Regions from separate parts of the Streptomyces sp. NPDC048254 genome, predicted to be linked through region 2. Evidence: riboswitches for the same ligand, from Rfam matches in the RefSeq annotation. Region 2 holds a riboswitch; the other holds the start of a gene.
The links. A riboswitch is a leader RNA that binds a small molecule or an ion and turns the genes downstream of it on or off. The one in region 2 is predicted to bind glycine.
Positions count from the first base shown of each region.

Region 1: it holds a riboswitch for glycine, as region 2 does, so the genes downstream of both, gcvP (aminomethyl-transferring glycine dehydrogenase) here and gcvT (glycine cleavage system aminomethyltransferase GcvT) in region 2, are expected to answer to the same signal.

Region 1 is NZ_JBICZJ010000028.1:117,392-126,639, reverse strand. It holds gene ACGFZQ_RS47570 (DUF881 domain-containing protein) at 1-44, shown strand, start outside; gene ACGFZQ_RS47565 (FHA domain-containing protein) at 235-1,065, shown strand; gene ACGFZQ_RS47560 (MerR family transcriptional regulator) at 1,106-1,843, shown strand; gene ACGFZQ_RS47555 (bifunctional nuclease family protein) at 1,935-2,408, shown strand; gene ACGFZQ_RS47550 (MerR family transcriptional regulator) at 2,679-3,323, shown strand; gene ACGFZQ_RS47545 (DNA polymerase IV) at 3,436-4,773, shown strand; gene ACGFZQ_RS47540 (PRC-barrel domain-containing protein) at 4,904-5,284, opposite strand; glycine riboswitch at 5,399-5,493, shown strand; gene gcvP (aminomethyl-transferring glycine dehydrogenase) at 5,668-8,553, shown strand; gene ACGFZQ_RS47530 (ABC transporter ATP-binding protein) at 8,612-9,248, opposite strand, start outside.
Region 2 is NZ_JBICZJ010000006.1:317,676-326,923, reverse strand. It holds gene glyA (serine hydroxymethyltransferase) at 1-832, opposite strand, end outside; gene gcvH (glycine cleavage system protein GcvH) at 871-1,248, opposite strand; gene gcvT (glycine cleavage system aminomethyltransferase GcvT) at 1,388-2,515, opposite strand; glycine riboswitch at 2,673-2,771, opposite strand; gene ACGFZQ_RS19525 (AAA family ATPase) at 2,928-3,620, shown strand; gene ACGFZQ_RS19520 (enhanced serine sensitivity protein SseB) at 3,724-4,515, shown strand; gene ACGFZQ_RS19515 (enhanced serine sensitivity protein SseB C-terminal domain-containing protein) at 4,693-5,490, shown strand; gene ACGFZQ_RS19510 (ABC transporter permease) at 6,057-7,052, shown strand; gene ACGFZQ_RS19505 (ABC transporter substrate-binding protein) at 7,145-8,914, shown strand; gene ACGFZQ_RS19500 (ABC transporter permease) at 9,040-9,248, shown strand, end outside.

The DNA.
Region 1 (9,248 bases), on a different contig from region 2:
GACCGGCGAAGCAGCCTGACTACGCTCGGTCGTCCTCACAGTGAACCGGCGGTGCATGCTGGACGTCCGGCGGGGGCATGAGGATGCGGGGGGTCGGCGCACCGGGGAGCCGGTGCGTGGTGGAAACTGTCTGGTGGATACGGACGTTGTGTGGTTGTCCGGGTCGGCCGGTTTATTCAGTCAGGGTTCGTCCTGCCCCACGGGCGGGTCTGTTTCGGTCAAGGGGAATCGCCCGTGAAGTTGTTTTCGAAGTTGTTCGGCAAGAGCACGCGAGAGGGTAGCGACAACGCGACCGCTCGCCATCGCGCACAGCCCGACGCGGACGGTCAGCGCCCGCTGTTCCGGGATCAGGTGGCTGGTCCGGGGGGTGACATTTCGGGAGGTCAGGGCGCGCGGTCAGTTGACCCGTCGCAGTCCGGCGGCATAGGTTTCGGGCAACCGTCAACCTCAGGTGCGGGTGGAGGGTTTACCTCCGACCCGTACGCGTCCAACGCCCCGGCGGGGCAGCCGCGGCAGGAGGATCCGTCCATGTCGGCCCTGGTTTGTACGAGGTGCGGTAACCGCAACGCGGAGAACGCCCGCTTCTGTTCCAACTGTGGTGCCCCGTTGCGCGCGGGCGCCGTGCCCGAGCGGGCGTCGGAGACGACGTCCACGATCTCGATCTCCGGCCTGGAGGCCTACGACGCCGAGGTCACCGGCCAGACCCAGGCGCCGGCGCTCTCGCCCGAGGCGCAGGCGGCCGTCGACGCGCTGCCGCTGGGCTCCGCGCTGCTGGTCGTGCGCCGTGGCCCGAACTCGGGCAGCCGCTTCCTGCTGGACAGCGACCTGACCACGGCCGGCCGTCACCCGCAGAGCGACATCTTCCTGGACGACGTGACGGTCTCGCGCCGCCATGTGGAGTTCCGCCGCCAGCCGGACGGCTCGTTCACGGTGGCCGACGTGGGCAGCCTCAACGGCACGTACGTCAACCGGGAGCGCATCGACCAGGTCGCTCTGTCGAACGGTGACGAGGTCCAGATCGGCAAGTACCGGCTGGTCTTCTACGCGAGCCGGCAGGGCATCTGACCCTCCGGACCTCGTCCGGGGATCCCAGGGAAGAAGGCCCATGCTGCACACACCGAGCGGCGGTACCGGTCACGGCACCGCCGCCACGGAATCCGGGCTGATGAGCATCGGCACGGTGCTGAACGTGCTGCGCGACGAGTTCCCCGAAGTCACCATCTCCAAGATCCGGTTCCTGGAGTCGGAGGGGCTGATCGAGCCCCGCCGGACCCCGTCCGGGTACCGCAAGTTCAGCGCCGGGGACGTGGAGCGGCTCGGGCACGTCCTGAGGATGCAGCGGGACCACTATCTGCCGCTGAAGGTCATCCGGGAGTACCTGGACGCCATGGAGCGCGGTGAGGCCGTCCAGCTGCCCGTGCTGGGACGGCAGCGGGACGGCGAGGCGGTCCCGATGGTCGCCGAGGCGCCCACGGTGGCGCGGATCGGCCGGGACGAACTGCTCGCGGCCGCCGAGATCGACGAGAACTGCCTGGCGGAGTGGGAGTCGTACGGGCTGCTCGCTCCCCTGGAGGACGGCGTGTACGACGCCGAGGCGGTCACCGTGGCCGCGCTCGTGACCGAGCTGGGCCGGTTCGGGATCGAGCCGCGCCATCTGCGGGTGATGAAGGCTGCCGCCGACCGTGAGGCAGGTCTGGTGGACCAGGTGGTGGCCCCGCTCAAGCGGCACCGCAATCCGCAGACCAGGGCCCATGCCGAGGCCCGTACGAAGGAGCTGGCGGCGCTCACGGTGAGGTTGCACGCCGCACTGGTGCAGACCGCGCTCGGGGTGCGGCTGCCGTGACCATCGTGACAGGACCCGGGCGGAGGCCGGATCGGGCGCGCGTTCCGGGCCCGACTACCCAAACGTCCCGGGCACGGCCTAGGGTTGCTGTGTGAACGAGCTCGATGTCGTAGGTGTCCGGGTGGAAATGCCCTCCAACCAACCGATCGTGCTCCTGCGCGAAGTGGGAGGCGACCGTTACCTCCCCATCTGGATCGGGCCGGGGGAGGCGACGGCGATCGCGTTCGCCCAGCAGGGCATGGCCCCTGCGCGGCCGCTGACCCACGACCTGTTCAAGGACGTGCTGGAGGCCGTCGGCCAGGAGCTCACCGAAGTACGCATCACGGACCTGCGTGAGGGCGTTTTCTACGCGGAGCTGGTCTTCGCCAGCGGCGTCGAGGTGAGCGCCCGTCCGTCCGACGCCATAGCGCTGGCGCTGCGCACCGGAACGCCGATCTACGGGAGCGACACGGTGCTGGACGACGCGGGCATCGCGATCCCGGACGAGCAGGAGGACGAGGTGGAGAAGTTCCGCGAGTTCCTCGACCAGATCTCGCCCGAGGACTTCGGCACCAGCAGCCAGTGAGGGACCGGAACGGCCCGTCACCCACCCATCAGAGGCCGGTGACGGGCCGGTTCACGGCTGGTCGGGCTCGAAACTCATGGGCAATTGCCAGCGGCCATTGAGAGCGTCCTACGGCTTCCCGCCAGAGCATTCGGCTAGCCTTTCCCCGCGGTGGGACACGGGAAACCACTCCTAGGGTGATTATCACTCGGCGTGCCGAGTGTGGCGATCGTTGACGCACCCCTGGTGACTGCCTACCGTCGAGAAGGCAGGTCAAGGACGGAGGTCGGCGTGAGAAGCAGCGGCGACGGTACGGCTGGGGGTGCCCCGGGACGCGGTCTCGGGGAGAGCGGTGCGTACCGGCCTCACGGCAGCACTGCCGGTCACGCTCCGCAGCGGCCGGCGGCAGTGCCGAGCGGCGGAGGGGCGGCGTCCATGACGACCGAGGAGATCGGCTACCGGGGGCCCACGGCCTGTGCGGCGGCCGGCATCACCTACCGGCAACTCGACTACTGGGCCCGCACCGGCCTGGTCGAGCCCAGCGTGCGGGCCGCCTACGGGTCGGGCACCCAGCGTCTGTACAGCTTCCGGGACGTCGTCGTCCTGAAGATCGTCAAGCGGTTCCTGGACACCGGGGTGTCCCTGCAGAACATCCGCACCGCCGTCCAGCACCTGAGGGAGCGCGGTTTCCGCGACCTCGAGCGCATGACCCTCATGAGCGACGGCGCCACGGTCTACGAGTGCACCTCGCCCGACGAGGTCCACGCCCTGCTCCAGGGCGGCCAGGGCATCTTCGGGATCGCGGTCGGCGTGGTCTGGCGGGACGTGGAAAGCGCGCTCTCCCAGCTGCACGGCGAGCGGGTCGACACCGGCGAGACCCTGATCGGGCCCAACCCGGCCGACGAGCTGGCCCGGCGCCGCAACCGGGCGGTCTGACGCCCGGCCCGACCCCTCCTGCATCTCCTGAGCGGAATCTCCTGCCCTTTGTGATGCCCCGGCACGGTTCTGTGCCGGGGCATTGTCAGTGGCGTGGTGCAGCATCGGAGATGTGAGAAACGCGCCCACGATCCTGCATCTCGACATGGATGCCTTCTACGCCTCGGTGGAGCAGGCATCCAAGCCGAGTCTGCGCGGGAAGGCCGTGGTCGTGGGCGGGCTCGGACCGCGCGGTGTGGTGGCCACCGCGTCGTACGAGGCCCGGGTGTTCGGGGTGCACTCCGCGATGCCGATGGCACAGGCGCGCAGGCTGGCGCCGAACGCCGCGTATCTGGTGCCGCGCTTCGGGCTGTACCGGTCGATCAGCGAGCAGGTGATGGCGCTGCTGCACGAGCTGTCGCCGCTGGTGGAGCCGCTGAGCCTGGACGAGGCGTTCGTGGACCTGGAGGCGGGTGAGGTGGCCTGGGACGCGGGGGCGGCGCGCTTGGCGGGGGAGAAGCTGCGCGCGGACATACGGGCCGCCACGGGGCTCGCCGGGTCGGTCGGGCTCGCCGCCTCCAAGATGCTCGCGAAGATCGCCTCCGAGCAGGCCAAGCCGGACGGGCTGGTGCTGATCGAGCCGGGCACGGAGCGGGCGATGCTCGGGCCGATGCCGGTGCGGACCCTGCCGGGCGTGGGGCCGGCGACGGGGGACCATCTGCGGCGGGCCGGGATCACCACGGTCGACGAGATCGCCGAGGCGGGGGAGGACGAGCTGGTACGGCTGCTGGGCAAGGCCCACGGGCACGCGCTGCACGCGATGGCGCTGGCGCACGACGAACGGCCCGTGGTCGCCGAGCGGGAGACCAAGTCGGTCTCCGTCGAGGACACCTATGACGTGGACATCCATGACCGGATGCGGGTGGGGATGGAGGTGCAGCGGCTGGCCGACCGGTGTGTGCGCAGGCTTCGGGCGGCCGGGCTGTCCGGGCGGACCATCGTGCTGAAGGTCCGGCGGTACGACTTCTCGACGCTCACCCGGTCGGAGACGCTCAGAGGGCCGACCGACGACCCGGCGGTGGTGCGGGAGGCGGCCGCGCGGTTGCTGGACTCGGTGGACACGACGGGCGGCGTCCGGTTGCTGGGCGTGGGCGTGTCGGGGCTCGCCGACTACACCCAGGAGGATCTGTTCGCGCAGGCGGCGGGGGAGGCGGCGGAGATCCTGGCGGAGGAGGACGCGGCCGAGCCGGTCGCCGAGCGGGAGGTGGTGGTCGCTGAGCGGAGATGGCCCGCGGGGCATGACGTCCGGCATGCCGAGTACGGACACGGATGGGTGCAGGGGAGTGGGCTGGGGAGGGTGACGGTGCGGTTCGAGACGCCGGGGGCGGTGGAGCCGGGGCGGGTGCGGACGTTTCGGGTGGATGATCCTGAGCTGGCGCCGGTGGATCCGTTGCCGCTGGTACCGGGGTGACGACCGACGGTGCGTGCGGGCCGGTGGGGGCTGATCGCGCAGTCCCCCGCGCCCCTTACGGGGCGCTGAGGCCGCCGTTCTTCCCCAGCAGCGGCACCCGCCAACGCCGGTAAGCGACCCCGACCCACGATCAGGCCCCCGCGTCCTCCGTTCCCGCCAGTTTGCCGAAGTCGTGGTCCGGGTGGTCGGGGGGTGGGGCGGTCGTGTCCAGGCCGTAGTGGTGGTAGAGCTGGAGTTCCTGCTCGGGGGACAGGTGGCGGCCCACTCCGAAATCGGGGGCGTCCTTGATCAGGGCGCGCTCGAAGGGGACCTGCAGCGTGCCCTCGATCAGCTCGCTGGGCTCCAGGGGCACGAAGGCATCCCGGGAGAACAGGCCGGTGCGTATGGCCGCCCACTCCGGCACGCCGGTCGCGTCGTCGAGGTAGACCTCGTCGATCGTGCCGATCTTCGTGCCGTTGCGGTCGAACGCCTTGCGGCCGATCAGGTTGCGCGGATCGATGTCGGTCTGCACGGGCCCTCCACTTGGTCGCAACTCATCCGTAAGCACTACAAAAGAGCACATTGAACGAGGCGGCCACTCGAAGACCCGTGCGTTGCCCTCGCTGGTAGGCTGGCAAGCGGCTGCTGACCCCGTGCGGGAGAGTCCTCCGGACAGACCGGAGGCGCCGAAGGAGCAAATCCTCCCCGGAATCTCTCAGGCTCACGTACCGCACGGACGAGGTCACTCTGGAAAGCAGGGTGGGCGTCGACGACGTCCGCTCTCACCGACGGTGAAAGCCGGATCCCCTGGGCGTCCGGCGAAGCTCTCAGGTTGAGATGACAGAGGGGGAGGCCGTCGGGGTGCCCGTGCCGGGGTACCCCTCGAAGGTCGCGTCAGACCAGGAGGCCTCCGCAATGACCGCCCAGCGTGTTCCGCTCTCCGAGCTCGAACAGGGAATCCCCTTCGAGCAGCGCCATATCGGGCCCGACCACGAGGCCCGGGCCAAGATGCTCGCCCAGGTCGGGTACGGCTCGCTCGACGAGCTGACCGCGGCCGCCGTGCCGGACGTCATCAAGAACGCCGACACCCTGGAGCTGCCGGGCGCGCGCACCGAGGCCGAGGTGCTGGCCGAGCTGCGGTCGCTGGCCGACCGGAACCAGGTGCTCGACTCGATGATCGGGCTGGGCTACTACGGCACCTTCACGCCGCCCGTCATCCTGCGCAACGTGATGGAGAACCCCGCCTGGTACACGGCCTACACGCCGTACCAGCCGGAGATCTCCCAGGGGCGGCTGGAAGCCCTGCTGAACTTCCAGACCATGGTCGCCGACCTCACCGGGCTGCCCACCTCCGGTGCCTCGCTGCTCGACGAGGGCACGGCCGCCGCCGAGGCCATGGCCCTGTCGCTGCGCATGGGCAAGAACAAGAAGGGCGTCTTCGTCATCGACGCGGACGTCCTGCCGCAGACCGTCGCCGTGATCCGGACCCGGGCCGAACCGACCGGGGTCGAGGTCGTCGTCGCGGACCTGAGCGACGGGATTCCGGCGGACCTCGCCGCCCGTGAGATCAACGGCGTGCTCGTCCAGTACCCCGGCGCATCCGGTGCCGTAAGCGACATCAGGCCGCTCGTCGAGCAGGCGCACGAGCTGGGCGCGCTGGTCACCGTCGCCGCCGATCTGCTCGCGCTGACCCTGTTGACCTCGCCGGGCGAGCTGGGCGCCGACATCGCCGTCGGGACGACCCAGCGGTTCGGTGTGCCGATGGGCTTCGGCGGGCCGCACGCGGGCTACATGGCGGTGCGGGAGAAGTTCGCGCGCAGCCTGCCCGGCCGGCTCGTGGGCGTGTCCGTGGACGCCGACGGGCACAAGGCCTACCGGCTCGCGCTGCAGACCCGTGAACAGCACATCCGCCGTGAGAAGGCCACCAGCAACATCTGCACCGCGCAGGTGCTGCTCGCCGTGATGGCCGGCATGTACGCCGTCTACCACGGGCCCGAGGGGCTGCGGGCCATCGCCCTGCGGACCCACCGCTACGCCACGATCCTGGCCGCCGGGCTCAGGGCCGGCGGGGTCGAGGTCGTGCACGGCGCCTACTTCGACACCCTCACCGCGCGGGTGCCCGGCAAGGCCGCCGAGATCGTCGCCACCGCCCGGCAGAGCGGCGTCAACCTGCGGCTCGTGGACGCCGACCACGTCTCCATGGCCTGCGACGAGACCACCGCGCGGGCCCAGCTGGGTGCCGTGTGGACGGCGTTCGGGGTCGAGGGCGACGTCGAGGCGCTGGACGCGGTCGCCGAGGACACGCTGCCCGAGGCGCTGCTGCGCGAGGACGGCTACCTCGCTCACCCGGTCTTCCACGAGCACCGCTCCGAGACCGCGATGCTGCGCTACCTGCGCCGGCTCGCCGACCGGGACTACGCGCTGGACCGGGGCATGATCCCGCTGGGCTCCTGCACCATGAAGCTCAACGCGACCACCGAGATGGAGCCGGTCACCTGGCCCGAGTTCGGTCAGCTGCACCCCTTCGCGCCCGCCGAGCAGGCGCAGGGCTATCTGACGCTCATCCGTGAGCTGGAGGAGCGGCTCGCCGAGGTCACGGGCTACGACAAGGTGTCGCTCCAGCCCAATGCCGGGTCGCAGGGCGAGCTGGCCGGGCTGCTCGCCGTACGCGCGTACCACCGTGCCAACGGCGACGAGCAGCGCACGGTGTGCCTGATCCCGTCCTCCGCGCACGGCACCAACGCCGCCAGTGCCGTCATGGCCGGGATGAAGGTCGTCGTCGTGAAGACCGCCGAGGACGGCGAGGTCGACGTCGAGGACCTGCGGGCGAAGATCGAGCAGCATCGCGACCAGCTCGCCGTGCTGATGATCACCTACCCGTCCACGCACGGCGTGTTCGAGGAGCACGTCGCGGACATCTGCGGTCAGGTGCACGAGGCCGGCGGCCAGGTGTACGTCGACGGGGCCAACCTCAACGCCCTGGTCGGGGTCGCCAAGCCCGGGCACTTCGGCGGCGACGTCTCGCACCTCAACCTGCACAAGACCTTCTGCATCCCGCACGGCGGCGGCGGTCCGGGGGTCGGTCCGGTGGCCGTACGGGCCCACCTGGCGCCGTACCTGCCGAACCACCCGCTTCAGCCGGCCGCCGGGCCGGCGACCGGGGTCGGGCCGATCTCGGCCGCGCCGTGGGGCTCCGCGGGGATCCTGCCGATCTCGTGGGCGTACGTCCGGCTGATGGGCGGCGAGGGGCTGAAGCGCGCCACCCAGGTGGCCGTGCTCAGCGCCAACTACATCGCCAAGCGGCTGGAGCCGCACTACCCCGTGCTCTACACCGGTCCCGGCGGGCTGGTCGCGCACGAGTGCATCATCGACCTGCGGCCGCTGACCAAGGCGACCGGCGTGAGCGTCGACGATGTCGCCAAGCGGCTCATCGACTACGGGTTCCACGCGCCGACGATGTCCTTCCCGGTGGCCGGCACGCTGATGATCGAGCCGACCGAGTCCGAGGACCTCGGCGAGCTGGACCGGTTCTGCGAGGCGATGATCGCCATCCGGGCGGAGATCGACAAGGTCGGGGCGGGCGAGTGGCCCGCCGAGGACAACCCGCTGCGGGGTGCTCCGCACACGGCCGCCGCGCTCGGCGGGGAGTGGGAGCACGCGTACTCGCGTGCGGAGGCCGTCTTCCCGGCCGGGGTGTCCGCCGCCGACAAGTACTGGCCGCCGGTGCGCCGGATCGACCAGGCCTACGGAGACCGGAACCTGGTGTGCTCGTGCCCGCCGCTGGACGTCTACGAGGACTGATCCGCGGTACGACACGCCGACAGAGGCCCCGCTTCGGCGGGGCCTCTCGCGTCTGGTTCTACGCCGGGTACGCGTGGGTCCCCGTCGCCTTCACCGTCGCCCAGACCGGGGTGCCCGGGTGCAGGTCCAGTTCGGCGGCGGCGACCGTGGTGAGGTCGGCGGCGAGGGGGAGTTCACCGGTCAGGTCGGCGCGGATCCGGTCGCCGTGGACCTCCAGGCCGGCGACCTCGCAGCGCCACAGGTTGCGGGCGCTGGTGCCGGTGGGGCGGTCCCGGAAGAGGGTGACGGCGCTCGGCGGGAACGCGACGAACACGTCACCGGTGAGGTGCTCCGTGGTGGCGATGGCGGGGCCGGTGTCCAGCCGGACCAGGTGGCCCTCGACCGCGGCCTCGGCCCGGCCGCGGTAGAGGTTCAGGCCGACCAGGTGGGCGATGTAGTCGGTGCGCGGGTGGCGGGCGATGTCGGCGGGGGTGCCCTGCTGGACGATCCGGCCCTGCTCGATGACGATCAGGCGGTCGGCCAGCACCATGGCGTCCAGCGGGTCGTGGGTGACCAGTACGGCCACGGCCTCGAACTCGGCCAGGTGGCGGCGGAGTTGGGAACGCACGTCCAGGCGGGTGCGGGCGTCGAGGGCGGCGAGGGGCTCGTCCAGGAGCAGCAGGCGGGGGTGGGTGGCCAGGGCGCGGGCCAGTGCG
Region 2 (9,248 bases):
AGGCGGCGACCTTGAAGGAGACCGCCTTCGCCGCGATCACGTGCTCCAGGGGACCGCCCTGGAACCCCGGGAAGACGGAGGAGTTCAGCTTCTTCGCGAAGGCCTGGCGGGCCAGGATGATGCCGCCGCGGGGACCGCCGAGCGTCTTGTGGGTGGTGGAGGTGACCACGTCGGCGTACGGCACCGGGTTCGCGTGCAGACCGGCGGCCACCAGGCCGGCGAAGTGGGCCATGTCGACCCACAGGTACGCCTCGACCTCGTCGGCGATCCGCCGGAACTCGGCGAAGTCCAGCTCGCGCGGGTAGGCCGACCAGCCGGCGATGATCACCTTCGGCCGGTGCTCCTTGGCGAGCCGCTCCACCTCGGCCATGTCGACCAGGCCGGAGTCGTCCACGTGGTAGGCGACCACGTCGAACTGCTTGCCGGAGAAGTTCAGGCGCATGCCGTGGGTCAGGTGGCCGCCGTGGGCGAGGTCCAGACCCAGGATGGTGTCGCCGGGCTGGGCCAGCGCGAACAGGGCCGCCTGGTTGGCGGAGGCACCGGAGTGCGGCTGCACGTTGGCGTACTCGGCGCCGAACAGCTCCTTCACCCGGTCGATGGCGATCTGCTCGGTGACGTCGACGTGCTCGCAGCCGCCGTAGTAGCGGCGGCCCGGGTAGCCCTCGGCGTACTTGTTGGTGAGGACCGAGCCCTGCGCCTCCATGACCGCGACCGGAGCGAAGTTCTCCGAGGCGATCATCTCCAGGGTGGACTGCTGGCGCTCCAGCTCGGCGTCGACCGCGGCCGCGACCTCCGGGTCGAGCTCGTGCAGGGGCGTGTTCAGAACGGACATCTGTTTCTACGACTCCTCAGCCGGTGTCTGGGCGGCCCTCAGCCGGCGGTGAAGGCGGTGTACTCGTCGGCGGAGAGCAGCTCGGCCGGCTCGTCCGTGACGCGCACCTTGAACAGCCAGCCGCCCTCGAAGGGGGCCGAGTTCACCAGGGACGGGTCGTCCACGACGTCCTCGTTGATCCCGGTGATCTCACCGGTGACCGGCGAGTACAGGTCGGAGACCGACTTGGTCGACTCCAGCTCGCCGCAGGACTCGCCCGCGGTCACGGTGTCGCCGACGGCCGGGAGCTGGACGAAGACGACGTCACCGAGCGCGTTGGCCGCGTGCTCCGTGATGCCGACCGTCGCCACGCCGTCCGCGGCGGCCGACAGCCACTCGTGCTCCTTGCTGTAACGCAGCTGCTGGGGGTTGCTCATGGCCTGAATTCTCCTGTACGCGGGGGAGTGCTGGTGGAAGAGGACTGCTGGAAACGTGCGTGAGCAGCGGAAATGTGCGCAGGGTCACGCGCTGCCGCGCTCAGTGTCTCCCTGTGGATCTGCTTCTGGCGCCGCGGGTCTACTTCTGGCGCTTGTAGAACGGCAGTGCCACGACCTCGTACGGTTCGTGGCTGCCCCGGATGTCCACGCCCACGCCCGCCGTGCCCGGCGCCGCGTGCGCCGCGTCGACGTACGCCATGGCGATCGGCCTGCCCAGCGTGGGGGAGGGGGCACCGGAGGTGACCTCGCCGATCACCTCGCCGCCGGCCACCACCGGGTACCCGGCGCGCGGCACCCGGCGGCCCTCGGCGACCAGCCCGACCAGCACCCGCGGCGGCTTCGCCGCGGCACGGTCGGCGGCCTCCTGAAGCGCCTCGCGCCCCACGAAGTCGCCGTCCTTCTCGAACTTCACCACCCGGCCGAGCCCGGCGTCGAAGGGGGTCAGCGAAGTGGTCAGTTCATGCCCGTAGAGCGGCATGCCCGCCTCCAGGCGCAGGGTGTCCCGGCAGGACAGCCCGCAGGGCACCAGGCCCACCGGGGAACCCGCCTCGGTGAGCGCCTGCCACAGCTGCACCGCGTGCTCGGGCCGCACGAACAGCTCGAAGCCGTCCTCGCCGGTGTAGCCGGTGCGCGCGATCAGCGCCGGGACCCCGGCGACGGTGCCGGGCAGCCCGGCGTAGTACTTCAGGCCGTCCAGGTCGGCGTCGGTCAGCGACTTCAGGATCCCGGGCGACTCCGGCCCCTGGACGGCGATCAGCGCGTACGCGTCCCGGTCGTCCCGCACCTCGGCGTCGAACCCGGCGGCGCGCTCCGTCAGCGCGTCGAGGACCACCTGCGCGTTGGAGGCGTTGGCCACCACCAGGTACTCGGTCTCGGCCAGCCGGTAGACGATCAGGTCGTCGAGGATGCCGCCGTCGGCCCGGCAGATCATGGTGTAGCGGGCGCGCCCGACGCCGACGGAGGCGATGTTGCCGACCAGGGCGTGGTTCAGCAGGGCGGCGGCCTGGGGGCCGGTCACGGCGATCTCGCCCATGTGGGAGAGGTCGAAGAGCCCGGCCCTGGTCCGCACGGCGACATGCTCGTCGCGCTCGGATCCGTAGCGCAGGGGCATGTCCCAGCCGGCGAAGTCGGTCATGGTGGCGCCGAGCGAGCGATGCAGGGCATCGAGCGCGGTACGGCGGAGTGCGGCGGAATCGGAACTGCTCATCGGTCGGTCGTCTCCCAAAGATCCCAGGGCATGACAGGCGAGGTCTGTCCTCCCCATCTGTCATCGGAACCTGAGAGGTTCGCCCTGACCACACCAGTGGTCCTGGCTTGCACCTTGGGTGGGGCCGCTGACACAGCGGCCCGCTTTTCAGATGTGCCTCGCCCGCGCGGTAACGGGGCCTGAGAGATTCAAGGGAGGGACTTGCTCCTTCGGCGCCCCAGCGAAGATTGGCTGGGGACTCTCCCGCGCGGATTCAAACGGCCGGTATGCAGTTGGCGGGCACATCATTGCATGCCGGGCGGAGCTTTGTAACAGGCCTGTGGCCGTAAGCGGACGGAACCGCGAGACACCGTGCATTACCTTCTCTTTACAGTAAGCGGGGAGAACCTTTCCTGAACCCCCAGGGAGGACGATCACGGTGACAAGGACCACGGCATACGCGACGACGACGGGCATCGCCCTGCCCGAGCAGTCGACGGCCCCGGCCCGCGAGCGGTGCGGGGGGCGGCCGGCGCCGGTCGTCCGCGATCTGCGCGACCGGGCAGGGCGCAGCCCGCACGGCCTGCTCTTCGGCCCCCGTGACCTGGTCGTGGTCACCGGGCTGCCCGGCAGCGGCAAGTCCACCCTGATGCACCGCACCGTCCAGGGCACCCGGATCGACTCCCAGGACACCCGCGACCGCTGGGACGCCCGCCTGGCCCGCTTCCTGCCGTACGCCCTCTACCGCCCGCTGGTCCGCCTCGCGCACTACGCCGGACTGCGCCGCGCGCTGCGCACCGGCGAGGGTGTGGTGGTGCACGACTGCGGTACCCAGGCCTGGGTGCGCGACTGGCTGGCCCGCGAGGCCCGCCGCCGCGGCGGCACCCTGCACCTGCTGCTCCTCGATGTCACGCCCGGCACGGCACTGGACGGCCAGCGCGAACGCGGCCGGGGCGTCTCCCGGTACGCGTTCCTGCGCCACCGCCACGCCGCCGCCCGCCTGGTGCGCGCGGTGGAGCAGGGCGGGCTGCCCGAGGGTGTGGGCTCGGCGGTGCTCCTCGACCGGGACGCGGCGGACGTGCTGTGCCGGATCGCCTTCCGGAAGGCGGAGAAGCCCGCCGGGTGAGGCCTTACGGAAAGCGGTGCGTCTGACGGGGTGAGGCATTGTCACAGCCACCCGCTAGCCTTTTCAGTCTCAGCAGCAGCGGTTTCCAGCAGGCGGTAGGCAGATGGACTTCCCGGCGGACATTCCCGCGGACTTCCCGGCACAGGCGCACCCCCACCCGCACGGCGGTTGGCCCGGCAACGAACTGGAGGAGGTGCTGTCGGCCTCCCTCGGCGTCCCCGCGGCGGCGGGCCGCCTCATCGAGGTACTGGCCCGCAGTTTCCTGTGGATCCCGTTGCCGGAGGGCGGCGGCCCGCACAGCGGCCCGCTGGACCTGCCCACCACGGAGATCGAGGGCCGGGTGTACGTCCCGGTCTTCAGCTCCGAGGAGCAGTTCCGCCAGGTGGTCGGCTCCCATCTGTCGTACACGATCGCCCCGGCCGTCGAGTTCGCCCGCGGTCTGCCCCCGCAGGTCGGCATAGCCGTGAACCCCGGGGGAGTGGTGGGCGTCCCGCTGCCGCCGGAGGCGGTCGCCGAGCTGTGCCGGACGGGCCGCAGCGAACTGGACGGCCCCGCCTCGGGCGGCCGGGTCCGGCTCTTCGAACCGGACTGGCAGGACGACCCGATGGACTTCCTGGCCGCGGCCTCCGCCGAGTTCGCGGGGACCGGCGTGGTCGCCACGGCCCGCCGCTGCCTGGCCGCGGTCGAGACGGCGGACCCCGTGATGTTCGTGGGCGTCGAACTCTCCCAGTGGGAGGGGGACATCAGGTCGCTGCCCCTGGAGGCGCTGGGCAAGGCCCTCGGCCGGGTCCCGGTGAAGTGGCCGGTGAACCTGGTCCTGCTGGACGTGGCGGACGACCCGGTGGGCCACTGGATGCGGGAGAACGTCCGCCCCTTCTACCAGTACGGCCACTAGGAACCCCCTAGGGGCAGCCGGCGGTGCCGATGTGGGCTCCGCCGCGTGGGCGCCACCGGCCACCGACCAGCCGCACCCGCCGACGGACCATCGGCCTCCACCCCCTCGGCGCTTAAGCTGTCTCCAAACGCGGGGCGACCTCCAACGCGGGGCAACTCAATGAAGGGGCGGTAACACGTGAGCGCCAGCGGCACCGCGGCGACCGGACAGGTCGAGCACATGCTGCGCCAGGTAACCCCCGGGCGCTACGACGCCTACGAGGCACTCCTCCGCGCCCTCGCCACGCCCTCCTCCGGCCAGATCTGGATGCTGCTCTGGCACGGCCAGGCCGGCTCCCCCGACGCCCAGTACGGGAACATGGAGGTCGACGGCCACGGCTACGCCCCCTGTGTGACCTCGGCCCAGGAACTGTCGGCCAGCGGCTGGAACCGCTCGTACGAGGTCGTCGACAGTCTCGACGTGGCCCGCACGCTCTATCCCGACCACTTCGGCCTCTGGCTCAACCCGCACGCCCCCGGCGGCGGCGTCGGCGTCCCCTGGCTGGATCTGCGCCGGATCGCGACCGGCCTGGACCGCCAGCCCGCGGGGCCGCTGCGGCTCGCGGAACCGGCCATCGAGATCCCGCAGTTCTACGCGCTGCTGTCGCAGAACGCCCACCGCACGCCCGCGATCCGCTCCCTGCGGCGCGCCTGGGTGCAGCCGGCGCTCGGCGCGCCGTATCTCGCGATCGGGCTCGACGTGTACGACACGTCGCCGCCGGCCGTGGACTCGGTGCGGGCGATGATGCAGCAGTCCATCGGGGCGGTGCCGGACGGGCTGCCGGTCTCGACGGTCGCCATGACCGACGAGTACGACCCGGTGGTGATGTGGATGCGCGCGGCGGCACGGCCGTTCTACGACCGCGAGGCGCACGCGGCACTGCCACCGGCTCCGGTGGCCGGGTACGGCTATCCGCCCGCGCCCGGCGGCTACTGAGACGCCGGTCGCCCGGTACCGGCCTTGACCTCGATTTGAGGCCTCGTATTGCCCGTTCAGGATGCGCCCGGCCAACTACCCGTGCATCAAGGCGTGTTGGGCGCTCAGCGTGTTGGCAGTGGGGACGCCGGCGTCCGGTTCCGGGATCCGCCGGGCGAGTTCCCGGGGCGAGGCTGACGAAGGCTCAAGGGACCCTGAAATGTCGTCATTTGTGCCTGATGGGCCCTGTGTCCGATGGGTCGATTGTCCCGATTGGTCAGGCGGATGATTGCCGGGCAATGACCGCGAATGCTTCCATGTTGTTTCTGTGGCGTGAAGTGAATCACTCCTCCGGTCCGGGGCGGTGGGCCTTGTGTTCGCCCCGCGTGATCCCGCGTCCGCATAACGGGAAACCGCTGCTTGCATCACGGTTGCGCATCCATTCGCCGTCAAGTCTGGCGACTGATCACCTGGGCGTTTAAGACTCCCATCGCTAGGGGTTCGCCCTCTGTGTGACTGATCGTTCGAGGCCGCTACCAGCGGCAAACGCGCGCCGGCTACCGCCGGTTGAGAGGGGTCCCTGCCAGATGACGGCGCCATTGCACGACACGACCGCGGAAGCGGCCCCCACTGTGTCGCCGGAGACGGGAGGCGGCACGAAGATCGAGGGCCGCACCCTCAAGCAGATCGCCTGGCGCCGTCTGAAGCAGGACAAAGTGGCGCTCGCGGGGGGCGTCTTCGTGGTCTTCCTGGTACTGGTCGCGCTCTTCGCTCCGTTGATCGTCTCGCTGCTCGGCCATCCTCCGAACGAGTTCCACCAGGAGAAGCTGGACCCGTTCACCAACCTTCCTCAGGGCGCTTGGGGCGGTGTAAGCGGTGACTTCCTCTTCGGTGTCGAGCCCAACAAGGGGCGGGACGTTTTCAGCCGCATCATCTACGGTGCCCGTATTTCGCTCCTCGTGGCCTTTCTCGCCGCGGTGGTCGCGGTGGTCCTCGGCACGCTGTTCGGTGTCGTGGCGGGCTACTTCGGAGGCTGGGTCGACTCGCTGATCAGCCGCATCATGGACGCCCTGCTCTCCTTTCCGCAGTTGCTGTTCATCATCTCCCTGGTCTCGGTCCTCCCCGACGACCTGCTGGGTCTGACCGGCTCGGGAGTGCGCATCGCTGTCCTCGTCCTGGTCATCGGCTTCTTCGGGTGGCCCTACGTCGGCCGCATCGTCCGCGGTCAGACGCTCAGCCTCAGGGAACGCGAGTACATCGAGGCCGCGCGAAGCCTGGGCGGCGGGCGTCGGCACATTCTGTTCAGGGAACTGCTGCCCAACCTCGTCGCACCGATCCTGGTGTACGCGACGCTCATGATTCCCACCAATATCCTCACCGAGGCGGCCCTCAGCTTCCTCGGAGCGGGTGTGCGGCCGCCGACCGCGTCATGGGGCGGCATGCTCCGTGACGCGCTGCAGACCTACGAGCACGACCCGATGTTCATGGTCTTCCCCGGTGTCACGATCTTCGTCACCGTCCTTGCTTTCAACCTTTTCGGGGACGGTCTGCGTGATGCGCTGGACCCCAAGGGAACACGCTGACGCACCTCTTGCCCCTGCCTTACTGTCAGGTGGCTCTCTTCATGGTTCTCCGGCACAGGCCCGGGAACGCGGATCTCGGAGGTTACGAGAAAATGTCCACAGGTTTCCCGAGGCGGCGACTTGTCGCCGGTGCGTCTCTCGTGGTGGCAGCGCTGGTGGGTACCACCGCGTGCGGCGGCAGCGGGGACGACAACGACAGCAAGGACAAGGGTGCCGGGTTCAACGCCGCCCTGAACAAGGTCGTCAACGCGTCCAGCAAGAAGGGCGGGACGCTGAAGTTCATCGGCAAGCAGGACTTCGACTCCCTTGACCCGCAGCGCACTTACTACGGCATGACCTGGGACTTCATGCGGTACTTCACCCGCACCCTGGTCACCTATGACACCAAGCCGGGTAACGCCTCCAACAAGCTGGTCGGCGACCTGGCCACCGGTCCCGCGCAGGTCTCCGCCGACGGCAAGACCTACACCTACAAGCTCCGCTCCGGTCTCACCTGGGAGGACGGCTCCAAGCTGACCTCCGCGGACATCAAGTACGGCATCGAGCGTATCTGGGCCACCGATGTGATCACCGGAGGCCCGGCGTACATCAAGCAGACCCTCGACCCCAAGGGCGAGTACAAGGGTCCGTACAAGGACAAGACCAAGGACAAGCTGGGTCTGAAGGCCATCGCGACCCCCGACGACCAGACCATCGTCTTCAAACTGCCCAAGCCGAACGCCGACTTCGAGCAGTTCCTCGCCATGCCCACCGGCGCACCGGTCAAGGCGAGCAAGGACACGGGTGCCAAGTACACCCAGCACCCGTTCTCCTCGGGTCCGTACAAGGTGCAGTCCTACGACGCCGGCAAGAGCCTGACGCTGGTCCGCAACACCGCCTGGAACAAGGCCTCGGACCCGATCCGTCCGGCGCTGCCCGACAAGATCACCGTGACGATCTCCGCCAACCTGGAGGAGAACGACAAGAAGCTGATGGAAGGTGACTACGACCTCGACGTCAACGGCACCGGGATGACCCAGTCGGGCCGTATCACCGCGGTGGAGGACCACCGGGCGGACGTCGACAACATCCAGACCTCCTTCGTCCGGTACGTGGCGCTGGTCCACTCGGCGAAGCCGCTGGACGATGTCCACTGCCGCAAGGCCGTCTTCTACGCGACCGACTTCGCGGGCCTGCAGCAGACCCGTGGCGGTGTCCAGGCGGGCGGCGAGATCGCCAACTCGGTCTTCCCGAAGTCCATCCCTGGCTACTCCGACTACGACCCCTACGGGATCCTGGCCCGCAAGGGCAAGCCGGACCTCACCAAGGCCAAGGACGAGCTGAAGCAGTGTGGCAAGCCGAGTGGCTTCTCCACCAAGATCACGGCGCGGACCAACAACCCGTCCGAGGTGGACACGGCCGAGGCCCTGCAGGAGCAGCTCGCCAAGGTCGGCATCAAGATCGAGGTCGACTCGATCGACGGTGCCCAGTCCTCCAGCATCACCGGCTCGCCGAAGGTCGTGAAGGCGCGCGGCTACGGCATGACGATGAGCGGCTGGGGCCCCGACTTCCCCACCGGCCAGGGCTACGGCCAGCCGCTGTTCGACAGCCGCTTCATCTTCGACAACGGCAACTACAACGAGTCGCAGATCAAGGACCCGAAGATCGACAAGCTCTTCGACGAGGCGATCGCGTCGACCGACCCGGCCAAGTCCACCGCGTACTACGAGGAGATGAACAAGCAGCTCATCGACAACGCCGACTGGATGCCGTTCATCTACGAGAAGAACGTCTCCTGGCGCGGTCCGCGTCTGACGAACATCTACTCGTCCGCTGCCTTCAACGGCCGCTACGACTACGTCTCGCTGGGCGTCGTCAAGTAGTCGACGGACACCCGAAGTGATCGCACCCTCGCCGCCGAAACCCGCCAGTCCGAAGGGCAGGTGATGGCCCTGGCGGTGGTCGGGACCTCCCACGAGGAGGCCCGGCCACCGCCGGGCCGCACACAGTGCTTGCTTATCTCATCCGGCGTCTGTTCGCCATAATCGTCATGGTGCTGGTCGTTCTGCTCGCGACCTTCACCGTCTTCTACGTCCTTCCCAAGTGGGCGGGCCAGGACGTCGCCGTCCTGTTCGCGGGCAAGGCCACCGGGGCCGAACAGATCGAGGGCATTCGCACCAAGCTCGGTCTCGACCAGCCGGTGCTCGTGCAGTTCTG